3 regions of the Streptomyces sp. NPDC058092 genome follow, and region 2 is predicted to be linked to each of the others. Evidence: riboswitches for the same ligand, from Rfam matches in the RefSeq annotation. Region 2 holds a riboswitch; each other region holds the start of a gene.
The links. A riboswitch is a leader RNA that binds a small molecule or an ion and turns the genes downstream of it on or off. The one in region 2 is predicted to bind cyclic di-AMP.
Positions count from the first base shown of each region.

Region 1: another riboswitch for cyclic di-AMP. It lies ahead of ACFVV1_RS26460 (NlpC/P60 family protein); the one in region 2 lies ahead of ACFVV1_RS24250 (transglycosylase SLT domain-containing protein).
Region 3: another riboswitch for cyclic di-AMP. It lies ahead of ACFVV1_RS28005 (C40 family peptidase); the one in region 2 lies ahead of ACFVV1_RS24250 (transglycosylase SLT domain-containing protein).

Region 1 covers NZ_JBHVSY010000017.1:163,094-167,395, reverse strand. The annotation lists gene pcrA (DNA helicase PcrA) at 1-1,394, opposite strand, end outside; cyclic di-AMP (ydaO/yuaA leader) riboswitch at 1,674-1,838, shown strand; gene ACFVV1_RS26460 (NlpC/P60 family protein) at 1,837-3,006, shown strand; gene ACFVV1_RS26455 (hypothetical protein) at 3,220-3,573, opposite strand; gene ACFVV1_RS26450 (NlpC/P60 family protein) at 3,930-4,302, shown strand, end outside.
Region 2 covers NZ_JBHVSY010000015.1:93,964-98,265, forward strand. The annotation lists gene ACFVV1_RS24240 (APC family permease) at 1-681, opposite strand, end outside; gene ACFVV1_RS24245 (hypothetical protein) at 1,074-1,367, shown strand; gene ACFVV1_RS24250 (transglycosylase SLT domain-containing protein) at 1,495-2,262, opposite strand; cyclic di-AMP (ydaO/yuaA leader) riboswitch at 2,267-2,453, opposite strand; partial or broken gene ACFVV1_RS24255 (ATP-binding cassette domain-containing protein) at 3,153-3,767, shown strand; partial or broken gene ACFVV1_RS24260 (ATP-binding cassette domain-containing protein) at 3,888-4,302, shown strand, end outside.
Region 3 covers NZ_JBHVSY010000019.1:122,295-126,596, reverse strand. The annotation lists partial or broken gene ACFVV1_RS28015 (LysR family transcriptional regulator substrate-binding protein) at 1-618, opposite strand, end outside; gene ACFVV1_RS28010 (LysE family translocator) at 616-1,251, shown strand; gene ACFVV1_RS28005 (C40 family peptidase) at 1,277-1,750, opposite strand; cyclic di-AMP (ydaO/yuaA leader) riboswitch at 1,754-1,937, opposite strand; gene ACFVV1_RS28000 (hypothetical protein) at 2,320-2,628, opposite strand; gene ACFVV1_RS27995 (ATP-dependent Clp protease proteolytic subunit) at 2,636-3,271, opposite strand; gene ACFVV1_RS27990 (MerR family transcriptional regulator) at 3,865-4,302, shown strand, end outside.

The DNA.
Region 1 (4,302 bases), on a different contig from region 2:
ACCCGGAGGTAGGCCAGGACGTCCCGGACCTCCTTGCGCTCGTAGAAGCGCACGCCGCCGACGACCTTGTAGGGCAGGCCGACGCGGATGAAGATCTCTTCGAAGACCCGGGACTGCGCGTTCGTACGGTAGAAGACCGCGACGTCGCCGGCCTTGGCGTCGCCCGCGTCGGTCAGCCGGTCGATCTCCTCGGCGACGAACTGCGCCTCGTCGTGCTCGGTGTCGGCGACATAGCCCGTGATCCGGGCGCCGGTGCCGGCGTTCGTCCAGAGGTTCTTGGGGCGGCGGCTCTCGTTGCGTTCGATGACCGCGTTGGCGGCGGACAGGATCGTCTGCGTGGAGCGGTAGTTCTGCTCCAGCAGGATCGTGGTCGCGTCCGGGTAGTCCTCCTCGAACTGGAGGATGTTGCGGATGGTCGCGCCGCGGAAGGCGTAGATCGACTGGTCCGCGTCACCGACGACGCACAGCTCGGCGGGGGCGTCGACCTCGCCGGCCGGGCCGACCAGTTCGCGTACGAGGGTGTACTGGGCGTGGTTGGTGTCCTGGTACTCGTCGACGAGGACGTGCCGGAAGCGGCGGCGGTAGTGCTCGGCGACGCCGGGAAACGCCTGGAGCAGGTGGACCGTCGTCATGATGATGTCGTCGAAGTCCAGCGCGTTGGCCTCGCGCAGCCGGGACTGGTACATCGCGTAGGCCTGGGCGAGGGTCTTCTCGAAGCCGTCCGATGCCTGGCCGGCGAAGGTCTCCTCGTCGATCAGCTCGTTCTTCAGGTTGGAGACCTTCGCCGTGAACGACTTCGGCGGGAAGCGCTTCGGGTCGAGGTCGAGATCGCGGCAGACCAGGGCCATCAGCCGCTTGGAGTCGGCGGCGTCGTAGATCGAGAACGACGACGTGAAGCCGAGCTTCTTCGACTCGCGGCGCAGGATGCGTACGCACGCGCTGTGGAAGGTCATGACCCACATGGCGTTGGCGCGCGGTCCGACGAGCTGCTCGACGCGCTCCTTCATCTCGCCCGCGGCCTTGTTGGTGAAAGTGATCGCCAGGATCTGGCCGGGGTGCACCCCGCGCTCGGCGAGGAGGTGGGCGATCCGGTGGGTCAGCACCCGGGTCTTTCCGGAACCCGCCCCGGCGACGATGAGCAGCGGGGAGCCCGCGTGGACCACGGCGGCGCGCTGCTCGGTGTTCAGCCCGTCGAGGAGCGCCGCGGGGTCGATGACGGGGCGGTGCGCGCCGTCGCGGTAGTACGCCTCCCTGGGCGGCGGGGGCCCGTCGAATACGCCCGCGAAGAGGTCCTCCGGCACCGCTTCGGGTGCGGAGTCCTCGGGGGGCGGCGGGGGCTCTTCCTCCGAGTGCTGGAGGCCGGCCAGGAAGCTGTCGTCAAAGAGGCTGCTCATCGCTTGTCGAGTCTAGGCCGCCGCAACGACACACGACGGCCGCATGCCGAACCGCACCCGGGCCGCGTGCCCGCCCCACCCCGCGACCGGGCACGCAAAGAGAGCGGACACCCACTCCCGGTGAGGAATTCCGGGCCTCCGTCCGCCCCTGCCGCCCCACTTCGCCGAGGTCACGAAAATGTATCGGGCATATCGAACATCAACCTTCACAGCAGCACCGTGGGTTGGCTAGCGTGCTCGTCCGGGCGGCCCGTACCCCCTGAGGCGAACCACGCCGAGCGGGCGCCCACGCCGAATCCGGGCTGCCCTCGTGGGAGTTCGGAACCGGGGACCCACACGCAGTACCGGGGTGAATCGGTCCTTTTCCCCATGCGGACCGTAGGGCAGCCTTCCGTTCCGCCCGAACCCGACAGCTAACCCGGTAGGCGGTCCACGGAAGGAGATGCCGACCTTGGCGTCGCATCGCAAACCGCGCACCCGGATGCGCACCACCGCACCGGCCGTCGGGCTCACGACGGCCGCACTGGCGTCCGTGACCCTGCTCTCCACGCAGAGCGCGACGGCCGCCCCCGCCCCGAAACCCGGCATCGAGGACGTCCAGAAGAAGGTCGACGACCTCTACCGGCAGGCGGGCACCGCGACCCAGCAGTACAACCAGGCGAAGGAAGCCGCCGCCACCCAGCGCACCAAGGTCGACGCCCTGCTGGATGATGTCGCCAAGCGCGCCGACCAGCTCAACGACGCCCGCAGGACGCTCGGCACGTACGCGGCCGCGCAGTACCGCAGCGGCACCATCGCGCCGAGCGCCACCTTCTTCCTGGCCGACGACCCGCAGTCGTACTTCGACCAGAGCCAGCTGATGGACCGGATGACCAGCCGGCAGCAGAAGGCGATCACGGACTTCCGTACGCAGCAGACCAAGGCGGCGAAGAAGCGTGCCGAAGCGGTGCAGAGCCTGGAGACGCTGACCACGACGCAGACCACGCTGCGCACCAGCAAGCAGGACGTCCAGAAGAAGCTGGGCGAGGCGCGCGCGTTGCTGTCGAAGCTGACCGCCGAGGAAAAGGCGCGGCTCGCGGAGCTGGAGCGGAAGAAGGAGGCGGAGGCCCGGCGCAAGGCGGAGGAACTGGCCAAGCAGCAGGCCGCCGCCAAGGCGGAGGCGGACCGCAAGGCCGCGGAGGCCGCGAAGGAAGCGGATTCCGGCAGCGGTACGGGCACGGGCAGCGGTACGGGCGCCGGCACCGGCTCGGACAGCAGCGCCACCGCCAAGGCGGAGCAGGTCCTCGCCTTCGCCCGGGCCCAGATCGGCAAGCCGTACGTCTGGGGCGCGACGGGCCCGTCCTCGTACGACTGCTCCGGGCTCACCCAGGCGGCGTGGAAGGCCGCGGGCGTCGACATCCCGCGCACCACCTGGGACCAGGTGAAAACAGGCACCCGGGTCGCGACGGCGGACCTGCGCCCGGGCGACCTCGTCTTCTTCTACGACGACATCAGCCACGTCGGCATCTACAAGGGCGACGGGATGATGATCCACGCGCCGAAGCCGGGGGCGAATGTGCGCGAGGAGTCGATCTACTACATGCCGATCTACGGCAGCGTGCGGCCGGCCTAGCGGTTCGCGTGACCATCGGCCGGGGCGTGAGCCGACATCGGCCGGGGCGTGAGCCGGCCCGCGCCCCGGCCCGCCCGCGCCCCGGCCGATTCAGGACCCGGGTCCGGCTCAGGCCCCAGGCCTCAGGCGCCTGGCGCCTGGCGCCAGGCGCCAGGACAGCGACCTCAGACCCCAGGCCCCAGGCCCCAGGGCAGCGACCTCAGGCCCCAGTTCTCAGGTCCAGAGCGTGGCGATGAAGATGTTGGCGAGCGTCAGCCCGCCCACGGCCGAGAAGGCGCCCTTGTCGACCTTCTCCTCGTCCCGCTTGATGTAGACCAGCGCGAGGACGACGACCAGGAGCAGCAGCTTGACCCCGATCTTGATGTTGTTCACGGGGTTGTCATCGGCCTGGTTGAGCCCGACCAGTGCGACACCGGTGACCAGCATCGTCAGCGCGCCGTGGAGCATCGCCGGAACGAACCGGGCCGTGCCCGCGCCCATCGCCTTCATCTGGGTCAGGAAACCGCCCAGCAGAGAGGCGATACCGATGATGTGCAGGGCGACGAAGACATGAATGAGTACGTCCATGAGGCCGCAGCCTAGCCCCGCCCATATCACCACTCCGCAGGCAGGTACGGCTTCCTGCCGCTTCGCTCGCGTCTGCACCAATTGCCTGACTCTGGTGCAATTTTTCCGATCGATTGGCGACAGTGCCGCGCCAAATTCGGGCAATAGGCGTCATTACGACTCTTCCCCGTGCCCCGGGTTTAGCGTCCTGACCAGGTGACCGGCCTCACCGCCGCTCCGCACCCGGACGGCACACCGGTCACCCCGCTGGGAGATCCGGCGGCGGGCCGCTCCCCCGTTGGCGACCCGCCGCCGGACCTCCGGCGGGCCCGCCGGTAGTCCCCGACGGGCAGTCGCCAGGAAGGACGCACGCCCCCGTGGCAGCGCACCGGAAACCCAAGCAGCGCCCGTACACCGGCTCTGCTGCCCGCACCGCGGCCGCCCTCGCCTTCGCCGGGGCCGCCACCGCTGCCGTACTACCGGGGTCGGCGCACGCCGACCCCCAGCGAACCCCCGCCCAGATCAAGGCCGAGGTGGACCGGCTCTACCACGACGCGGAGGTCGCCACCGAGCAGTACAACGGCGCGAAGGAAAAGGCGACCGCCGCCGCCGACGCCGTCGACACCCTGCGCGACGAGGCCGCCCGCAGGACCGAGCGCCTCAACGCCTCGCGCAACGCACTCGGTTCGCTCGCCGCCGCGCAGTACCGCACCGGCGGCCTCGACCCGTCCGTACAGCTGGCGCTCTCCT
Region 2 (4,302 bases):
GAAGCCCTGGGTGATGAAGAGCGCGATCGCCAGCCCGGAGACGACCATCATCGCGGTGACCGTGGAGCTCGTCCCACCCGACGAGGCGACCGAACCGTGCACCAGCGCGGAGGCTCCGCGCTCGGAGTGCGCGAAGCCGAGAACGGCGACGACGCCGGCCGCGATCACTTCCAGGACGAGGAAGATGCCGGTGATCCACGCGTTGGCGCGCAGGTCCAGGAGCCCTGCGAGGGTGGCGAGCACCATGACTCCGGCGCCCGCGAGGGGGGCCGGTATGTGCACCACGGGAGCGAGGTAGTCGGCCGTGCCCATGGCGATGACCGGGGGCACGATCATCACGACCAGCAGGGAGAGCACGAAGACGAGCCACCCGGCCAGCCGTCCCGCCATGGTCGACACCATGGCGTACTCACCGCCCGCACTGGGGATGAGGGTGCCCAGTTCCGAGTAACAGAAGGCGACCGCGATACAGAGCAGCGAGCCGATGCCGATGGTCAGGGCGGTGTATGTGCCGAGGCTGGAGAACAGGTCCGGTACGACCACGAAGAGTGTCGAAGCGGGCGTCACGCAGGAGAGCGTGAGCAGTGTTGCGCCCACGACGCCGATGGAACGCTTGAGCTTCTGTGGGATGGGGCCGGTCGCGGGGGCCAGCGCCTGGGGAGCGCTGAGCGTTTCGGTCATCGTGCGATTCCGATCAACAGGTGCGGTGACTGAGCGCGGGAGCGGTATCGCCTCCAGACGAGGACGTGGTGAGTGGTTTCGTCGCTCCCAGCGCGACATGCAATCCTGACGAGTTCCGCAGGTCAAGAGCTGTTCACCTACGGAATTCGTTGTTTCGGCGATCCGATCCAACGGTTTGGCGTTGAAAGTGCGTCATCCTGTTGGCGATCGGCGGGTGCGGGAACCGCAGCGAAATCCGGTGGAAAGTTTCGCCCGTTCCAGAATCCGGAAGGGTGTGGGCGTCCCGGAGCACCGCGGCGCGCGGACGGCTGAGGGTGCGCGTCGACCGGGCTTCGGGTGCCCACACTCCGGCTGCGGGTGCGCATCCACGGACTTGGTGCCAGCCTGGAGTCATGGCTTGGGCGTCATGGACGACTCGCGGTGTGTTCTCCGGGCATGGTGGCGTGCTGACGGACGAGGTCGGCGTCCTGTCCGGGGACCTGACGGTTCACACGACCTGGGCCGATGACGTAGCCCAGGTGACTGTGCAGTACACGGGTGCGATCGACTGGTTCACCATGTCGGGCAGCCCCGTGCCGTGCTGCTCCGAGGACGACAGCCGACGCCTTCACGACGCGGTGGTGAAGTCCGTCCGTGAAGGAGCAGCGGCCACGGTTCCCAGGCCACCGCTCCGGAGGCCGGAGTAGGTGCCCCTGGAAGCGGCCGAACGGCGGTCCCTGACCGGCGGGTGCGGTCCTTCACGAGGGGCCTGCTCGGCGCCCCGTGAACTCGTGAACCCGTCGGTCCTGAACCGCCGTCAGGAGTCGTTGTGCGTCAGTAGGCGCCGAACACGTTGTCGATCGAGCCGTACTTGTCGGCCGCGTAGTTGCACGCTGCGGTGATGTTGGCGACCGGGTCGTAGCTGTCCATCGACGTGCCGGGCACGTGGTAGGCACGGAACGTCGGGGCGATGATCTGCAGGAGCCCCTTGGACGGCGTTCCCTTGGCGGCGTTCGAGTCCCAGTTGTTGATGGCCCTGGGGTTGCCGGAGGACTCGCGCATGATGTTGCGGTGGATGCCGTCGTAGCTGCCGGGGATGCCGTGCTGGGCCATGACGGCCAGCGATTCCTTGATCCAGCCGTCCAGATTGTTGGTGTACTTGGCGGGGGCGGCGGGGGTCGATACCGCGACGTTGTTCACGGCGGATACGCCAGTGGAAGCGCTGGACCCGGCCTTGGCGCCGATGGTCAGCTTCATGCCCGGGTGAATCAGGGTGGGGTTGTCACCGATGGTCTCTCGATTGTCCTCGTACAGCTTCTGCCAGCCACCGCTGACGGAATACCCCTTCGCGATCTTGGAAAGGGTGTCACCCGAGATCACTGAATAGGTGGTGGGCGCGGCCTTCTGTACGGAGATTTCCTTGGCGGTGGCGGCGGCCGGCGCCGTGGCCTTTTCGGCGGTGGCAGCCTGGGCCGGCGCGGCCGAGGCGAAGCCGGCGCAGAACAGCGGCAGCACGAGCGCGGCTCCGCCCGTGGTCGCGGCGATGAAACCGCGGGTCAGCGAAGTGGGCTTGCGACGGCGGTACTTACCCGTGGTGGGCATGGCGAATTCCTCTCCGTCGCCTACGAGGTGAGCTGTCGGGTTCAGACTGGAGATGTCTGGCCGCATGCAATTGCGACTTCACCCCGAGCCGTTCCGGATACCGGTTCGGCGGCTTACCTGGGTCCCCCGCTCCTGCCGTACGTGACTGGGTTGGATTCTCGGACGGCGGCAGGATTCGGCGTTCCGTCCGGATTGACGGTGACCGTAGGCGAGAAATACCGAAGGGAACAAGCCCCTATTTTTTGATCACAATTCATTTGCAAGATCGAATCACGGAACGGGAAGTAAGCCACCTCACATCGCAATGCCAAATTTCCTTGCACAGAAGGGAACCGGGTGGCGCGCCACGACATCGCGAGGCCTGAACGTGACTCACGCCACACAGCGTCAGAAAGGGGCATTTCGGGCAATGCTCAGAGATCGCAACTCCCCCTAAATGCCTCTTTGTTGCCCAAGAGCTCATGTCTAACGAAATCGCACATATTAGACATTTGACTGGCTCTTCGCATGTTCTCGCTCCGGTGCACCGCCGTCGGGCCGGCCACACCCGGCAGGACCGGCCGACCGTCCGCGCGTGCCACTCCCCCGCACGGCACCGAGGCGTTGCCCTCCGCCCGCCGGATCGTTAAGATGTCGAGCTGTCCTGTTGTCTCCGATAGAGGTGGACGTTGCGCATCTGAGGTTCGCGATCATCGCGCCGTACGACTCCGGTCGTGCGCCCGTCACGCAGTAGCAGTGTTTCCTCCTGCCCGTGACCCCGCGTGGATGCGACCTCGGTGCATGAGCCGTCCCTCGATCTTCTGGACCGCCGTACCTGTTCCCGTTTCGGTCGCTGCGTGGTGCTCGCATACGAAGCCCCCTTCACCGCGCTCACGACTGCGAGGATCACCATGGCGACACCCACCACCCCCAGCGCCTCCCTCACCTGCTCCGCCCTGTCTTTCCAGTGGCCGGACGGCACGACCGTCTTCGACGGGCTCTCGCTCAGCATCGGCCGGGGCCGCACCGGCCTCGTCGGCAACAACGGCGCGGGCAAGTCCACACTGCTGCGCCTGCTGGCCGGCCGGCTGTGCCCCTCCCAGGGCTCGGTGACCGTCGGCGGCAACCTCGCCCACCTTCCTCAGAACATCACCCTCGACACGACACTGCGGGTGGACGAGGCCCTGGGCATCGCCGAGCGTCGCGACGCGCTGCGCGCCATCGAGGCCGGGGATGTGGACGAGAAGCACTTCGAGACGATCGGCGACGACTGGGACGTGGAGGAACAGGCCCTCGCGACACTGGGGTCGCTCGGGCTCGGATACCTGGAGCTGGACCGCACCGTGGGCCAGATGTCCGGCGGGGAGACCGTCCTGTTGCGCCTGGCCGCCCTGCTGCTGGAACGGCCCGACGTCCTTCTGCTGGACGAACCGACCAACAATCTCGATGTGTTCGCGCGCCGCAGGCTCTACGACGCAGTCGACAACTGGCGCTCCGGAGTACTGGTCGTGGTCAGCCACGACCTCGAACTGCTCGACCGCGTGGACCGCATCGCCGAACTGCGCGCCGGGTCCGTGAGCTGGTACGGCGGTGGCTGGTCGGCCTACCAGGAGGCCCTGGCCACCGAACAGGAGGCCGCCGGGCGGATGTTGAGGGCCGCAGAGGCCGACGTGCGCCGGCAGAAACGCGAACTGGAGGAGACCCATGTGAAGCTGGCCCGCCGTCAGCGCCAAGGCAGGAAGGCGGAGGCCGACGGAGGCCTTCCGAAGATCCTCGCCGGACGCCGGAAACGGTCCGCGCAGGAGTCCGGGGGCAAGCTTCGCGGCGTCCACGAGGAGCGGCTCAGCGAGGCGCGCGAACGCCGCGAGGAGGCCGCGGACGCGGTACGCAACGACGCCGAGATCCGCGTGAGCCTTCCCCACACCGCCGTTCCCACCGGCCGCGCCGTGCTGAGCCTGCACGAACTGCGCCCTCGGTTCGGCAGGCTGCGCCAGGGCAACCTCCAGGTGCACGGGCCCGAACGCATCGCACTCGTCGGGCGCAACGGGGCCGGCAAGACCA
Region 3 (4,302 bases), on a different contig from region 2:
GACCGCCATCCCGATGCCCGCGCTGACCAACGCGCACACCAGCGCGTAGCCGGGCGACTCGCAGACCACGGCGGGTGTCGCCCCCGCCTCGGCCAACGCCTGCTCCACGCCGCGACGCGGCGGATGCGTCGGCGCGCTGCTGATCAGCGGCCGCCCGGCGAGCTCCGTCACCGGCAGCCTCCCGGTGCCGTCGGCCAGCATCTGCCCCACTGCCGTGACCAGGACCAGTTCCTCGACCAGCAGCGGCTCGGCGAACACTCCGGAGGGCCGGGCCGCCGCGGCGGCCGGCTCGTACACATGGGTCAGCGCGAGGTCGACCTCGCCCGCGGCCACCGCCGCGACACCGTCCGGCGGCTCGTACTCGGTGACCGCCAGTTCCACCTCCGGGTGGGCGCGACGGAAGGCGCTCAGGACCGGCGGAAGCAGATGGATGCCCGCGGTGGTGAACGTACCGACGCGCAGGCGTCCGCCGGAGAGTCCGGACAGGCGGGCCAGCTCATGGCGGGCCTGGTCCATCTCGTCGAGGATCCGCCGTGCATGTCCGACCAGCAGCTCGCCCGCGGCTGTGAGGCGGGCCCCTCGGTGGTGGCGGATAAGCAGCGCGGCGCCCGCCTCCTGGACGCACAACTCATCGCCTTCACCGGGGTCGCCGCGGGCATGGTCGCGCTGCCGGGCGCGGACTTCACCGTCGTCGTACGCAATGCGCTCGCCTCCCGGTGGGCGGGCGTGGCGACCGCGCTGGGCGTTGCCGGGGGACTCCTCGTGCACACCGCGCTGGCCGTCGCCGGGCTCGCCGCCGTGCTGGTGACGGTGCCCGTGCTGTTCCGCACCGTCCAACTGCTCGGTGGGGCCTACGTCCTCCACCTCGGCATCAGCGCCCTGTACGCGGCACGGCGCCGCACCACGGACGGGGCGGACGGGACGGCGGGCGAACCCGCAGGGCGGGGAACCGTACGCGCGCTGCGCCAGGGCTTCCGCACCAATGCCCTGAAACCCAAGGCGCCGGTGCTCTTCCTGAGCCTGTTGCCGCAGTTCGTTCCCGACGGGCAGCCGCCGCTCCCGAGGACCTTGCTGCTAGCGACGATCGTCGCGCTGCTCGCGCTGGTCTGGTTCCCCGCCGTGGCGCTCCTGGTGGACCGGATGGGCCGGTGGCTGCGCCGACCGCGTACCGCCCGCGCCATCGAGGGCGGCAGTGGCGCGGCGCTTACGGCGTTGGGGCTGGTGCTGGTGTCCGGCCCCCTGCTGCACTGAGGTTCTCAGCTGCGCTGGGACCGCGTCAGCGGATCCGACCGTAATAGACGCGCTTCGTCCAGATCTTCTCCAGCCGGACCACCGCACCGGTCCTCGGCGAATGCCAGATCTTGCCGTGACCGGCGTAGATCCCCACGTGGTAGATGCTGCGACCGAAATGGAAGAAGACCAGATCGCCGCGTTGCCTGTGCGAGGCCGGGATGTGGCGGGTCTTGTTGTACTGCTGCTGGGCCGTGCGGGGGAGCTTCTTGCCCGCCTTCTTGAACGAATAGGCCGTCAGACCCGAGCAGTCGAAGCGGTTGGGGCCGGTGGCCCCCCACCTGTACGGCGATCCTTTCTTGGACGCGGCGATCTTGAGCGCCTTCATGGAGAGAGTCGCCGCCTGGGCCTCCGTTGCGGCGCCCGGGGCGAGCATGGTGCCGCCGACGGCGGCCAGAGTCAGAACCGAGGCCGTACCGGCCCGGGCGAGCAGAGACGGGACATGAACCTGCGCAGTCATGCGCAACCCTTCGTCAGCCGCCTGTGAAGGATGACCTGTCGGGTTCGGGCTGGCGAAGTTGCCCGGCCGCGCTCGGCGGCTTCACCCCGAGGGTCGACCGGTGATCCGGTCGACCCGTTGTGCTCGGGTCCTCCACTCCTGCCGATCCACTTCTGTCGACCAGACATCCGGACGGCGGCAGGACTCGGCGTCCGCCCGGACCGCCCCGTCGCTGTGGCGGGGGCTTGTCGTCCCAGGGATCTTGACTCACCGACTGTCGGATTTCCGATGAGAAACGACGAATTGTGAGGCTCCTCACGGCTGACCCGTTCGGGTGGAGCCGACGTTTTCGGGAGCGCCGACGGTCATTCGAACCGGTCCCGCACCAGGGGTGGAATCACGGATTCCGCTCATTGTCCACCCGAAGAACGCAAGTGGAGAAATCTCTCGCGAGAGGGACTTTCTACGCCGAAAGAGCGAGGAATTTTGATGTGACCACCGGGCGTGTCGCGAAGGGGAGTTGGCTGCCTCCTGTCGGGGGGCGCAGGGAAGCCGGCTGGTCCCGGCCGGCCCGGCGACGAAACGGTTGATCAACTCGCCGGAGCAGGGGGTACGGTGACGCGTCCGGCCCGCCGTTCCCCGTCCAGCACCCGCAGCGCCCGGGCCAGGGTGGCGGCGTGGATCTGTGCTTCGCCGCGCTCGTGCATCAAGGCGAGGGCGTCCCGCAGCGCGCCCGCCCGTGAGGCCAGCGCCTGTGCGGCCCGCAGCGCGCCGTAGGTGTCGCTGCCGCGGGCCGGGTTGATCCGGCCCAGTTGGTCGAGGACTTCGAGATAGCGGTCGATGAACTCGCCCTCGGCGCACGTCAGTGCGGGCAGTGGTGGCAACTCCGGTGGCCGCATCGGGCGTTCACCGCGCGCCGTGCGGCGGGAGCGATGACTTCCGGTTCTCCATGATGTGGTCCACCAGGCCGTACGCCTTGGCGCCCGGGGCGTCGAGGATCAGATCGCGCTCGATGTCGGTGGCGATCTGTTCGGCGCCGCGGCCGGTATGACGGGCCAGCAGTCTGGTGAGCATCTCGCGGACCCGCTCCAACTCCCTCGCCTCGATCTCCAGATCGGACGGCTGGCCCTGCACCGGCTCGGTGAGCTCGGGCTGCTGTACGACGACCCGCGCCCCGGGCAGTGCGTGCCGCCTGCCGGGAGCGCCCGCCGCGAGCAGTACCGACGCGCAGGAACCTGCCTGGCCGAGGCAGTAGGTCTCCACCTCGCAGGTGAGGTACTCCATCGTGTCGTAGATCGCCGACATGGCCCCGAACGAGCCGCCGGGGGAGTTGATGTAGAGGGAGATGGGCCGGTCCGGGGCGGCGTGTTCCAGATACATGAACTGGGCGACCAGATCATTGGCCGCGGTGTCGTCGACCGGGGTGCCGAGGAAGACGATGCGTTCGGCTAGCAGCTTGGAGTACGGGTCGAGGGTGCGGGTCCCGTTGGTCGTGCGCTCGGTGAACTCGGGCAGCACGTAGCGGGCGGCAGGACGGAACAGCATGAACGATGCCTCTCTTCCGGGATCTGTACGAGATTCGCGTGCGCGGGGTCTGCGCAAGCACCTGTAAAAAATGTACAGGACGTACAGAAGGTTATGGTGGGGGCGTGATCCTATTGATCCACTAAAAGTCCCAGGTCAGAGGCTGTTTTGGCTGTTCGCTGAGGGCGGATATCTCGCAATCTCTAGACGTCTTGATCATCAGGCTGCTTCGCCCTCACTGAAACCGAGTAGAGAAGTGAGGTGGCCCGAGGCGACGCGGAGGTCCTCGGGGCTCAGGTGGACGCTTAGTGGCCGGCTCCGGAAGTCCTTCGGGGGTTGACTCCGCAGCCGGTGTCATGTCTGGCGAGGTAGAGGCTGCAGGCGCAGCCCCCTGATGGCAAACGGATCGGGAGAACCCCGCCCACGTGGGTGTCCCAATGGCCGTTGACATCGGCGGCACGCTGCTGTCGGCCTGCCCACGTTCAGTACGGGTCGTTCGTCCTCCTCGGCCTCCATCGGCCGGCCTTGCCTCTGTACCCGGATGCTGTTCATATTCGAGTCGGTCGGCTGGGGTTGACCCTCGACTTGGTGGAGCGCTCAGGGTTCTGGGTGTGGAGAGCGAGATGCGCAGTATTGGTGAGATGGCCCGGGACAGTGGACTGAGCGTGAGCGCCCTGCGGTTCTACGACGGTGCCGGCGTGCTGGTCCCGACTTGGGTGGATCCTGTGAGCGGCTACCGCGGGTACGGCCCCGAGCAGCTTGAAGAGGCCCGGTTGCTGGCCCGGCTGCGCCGGGCCGGTATGCCGTTGGCGGACATTCGGCTGGTGCTGGCCGGCTGGTCCAGTGAGGACACCGACCTGGTGCGGCAGCTGCTTCAGGCGCATCTGCGTCGTCTTGAACTGGGGCTGTCCGATGCCCGCATTGAGTTCTCCGCAGTCCGAGCGCTACTCGAATGCAGGGAGAATCCCATGACTTTGCTCCGCTCCGCCAGCACCGTCCGGTTGGCTGTCTCCGCGCCTGAGTTGGCCGCGGCGTTGGACGCGGTCCGC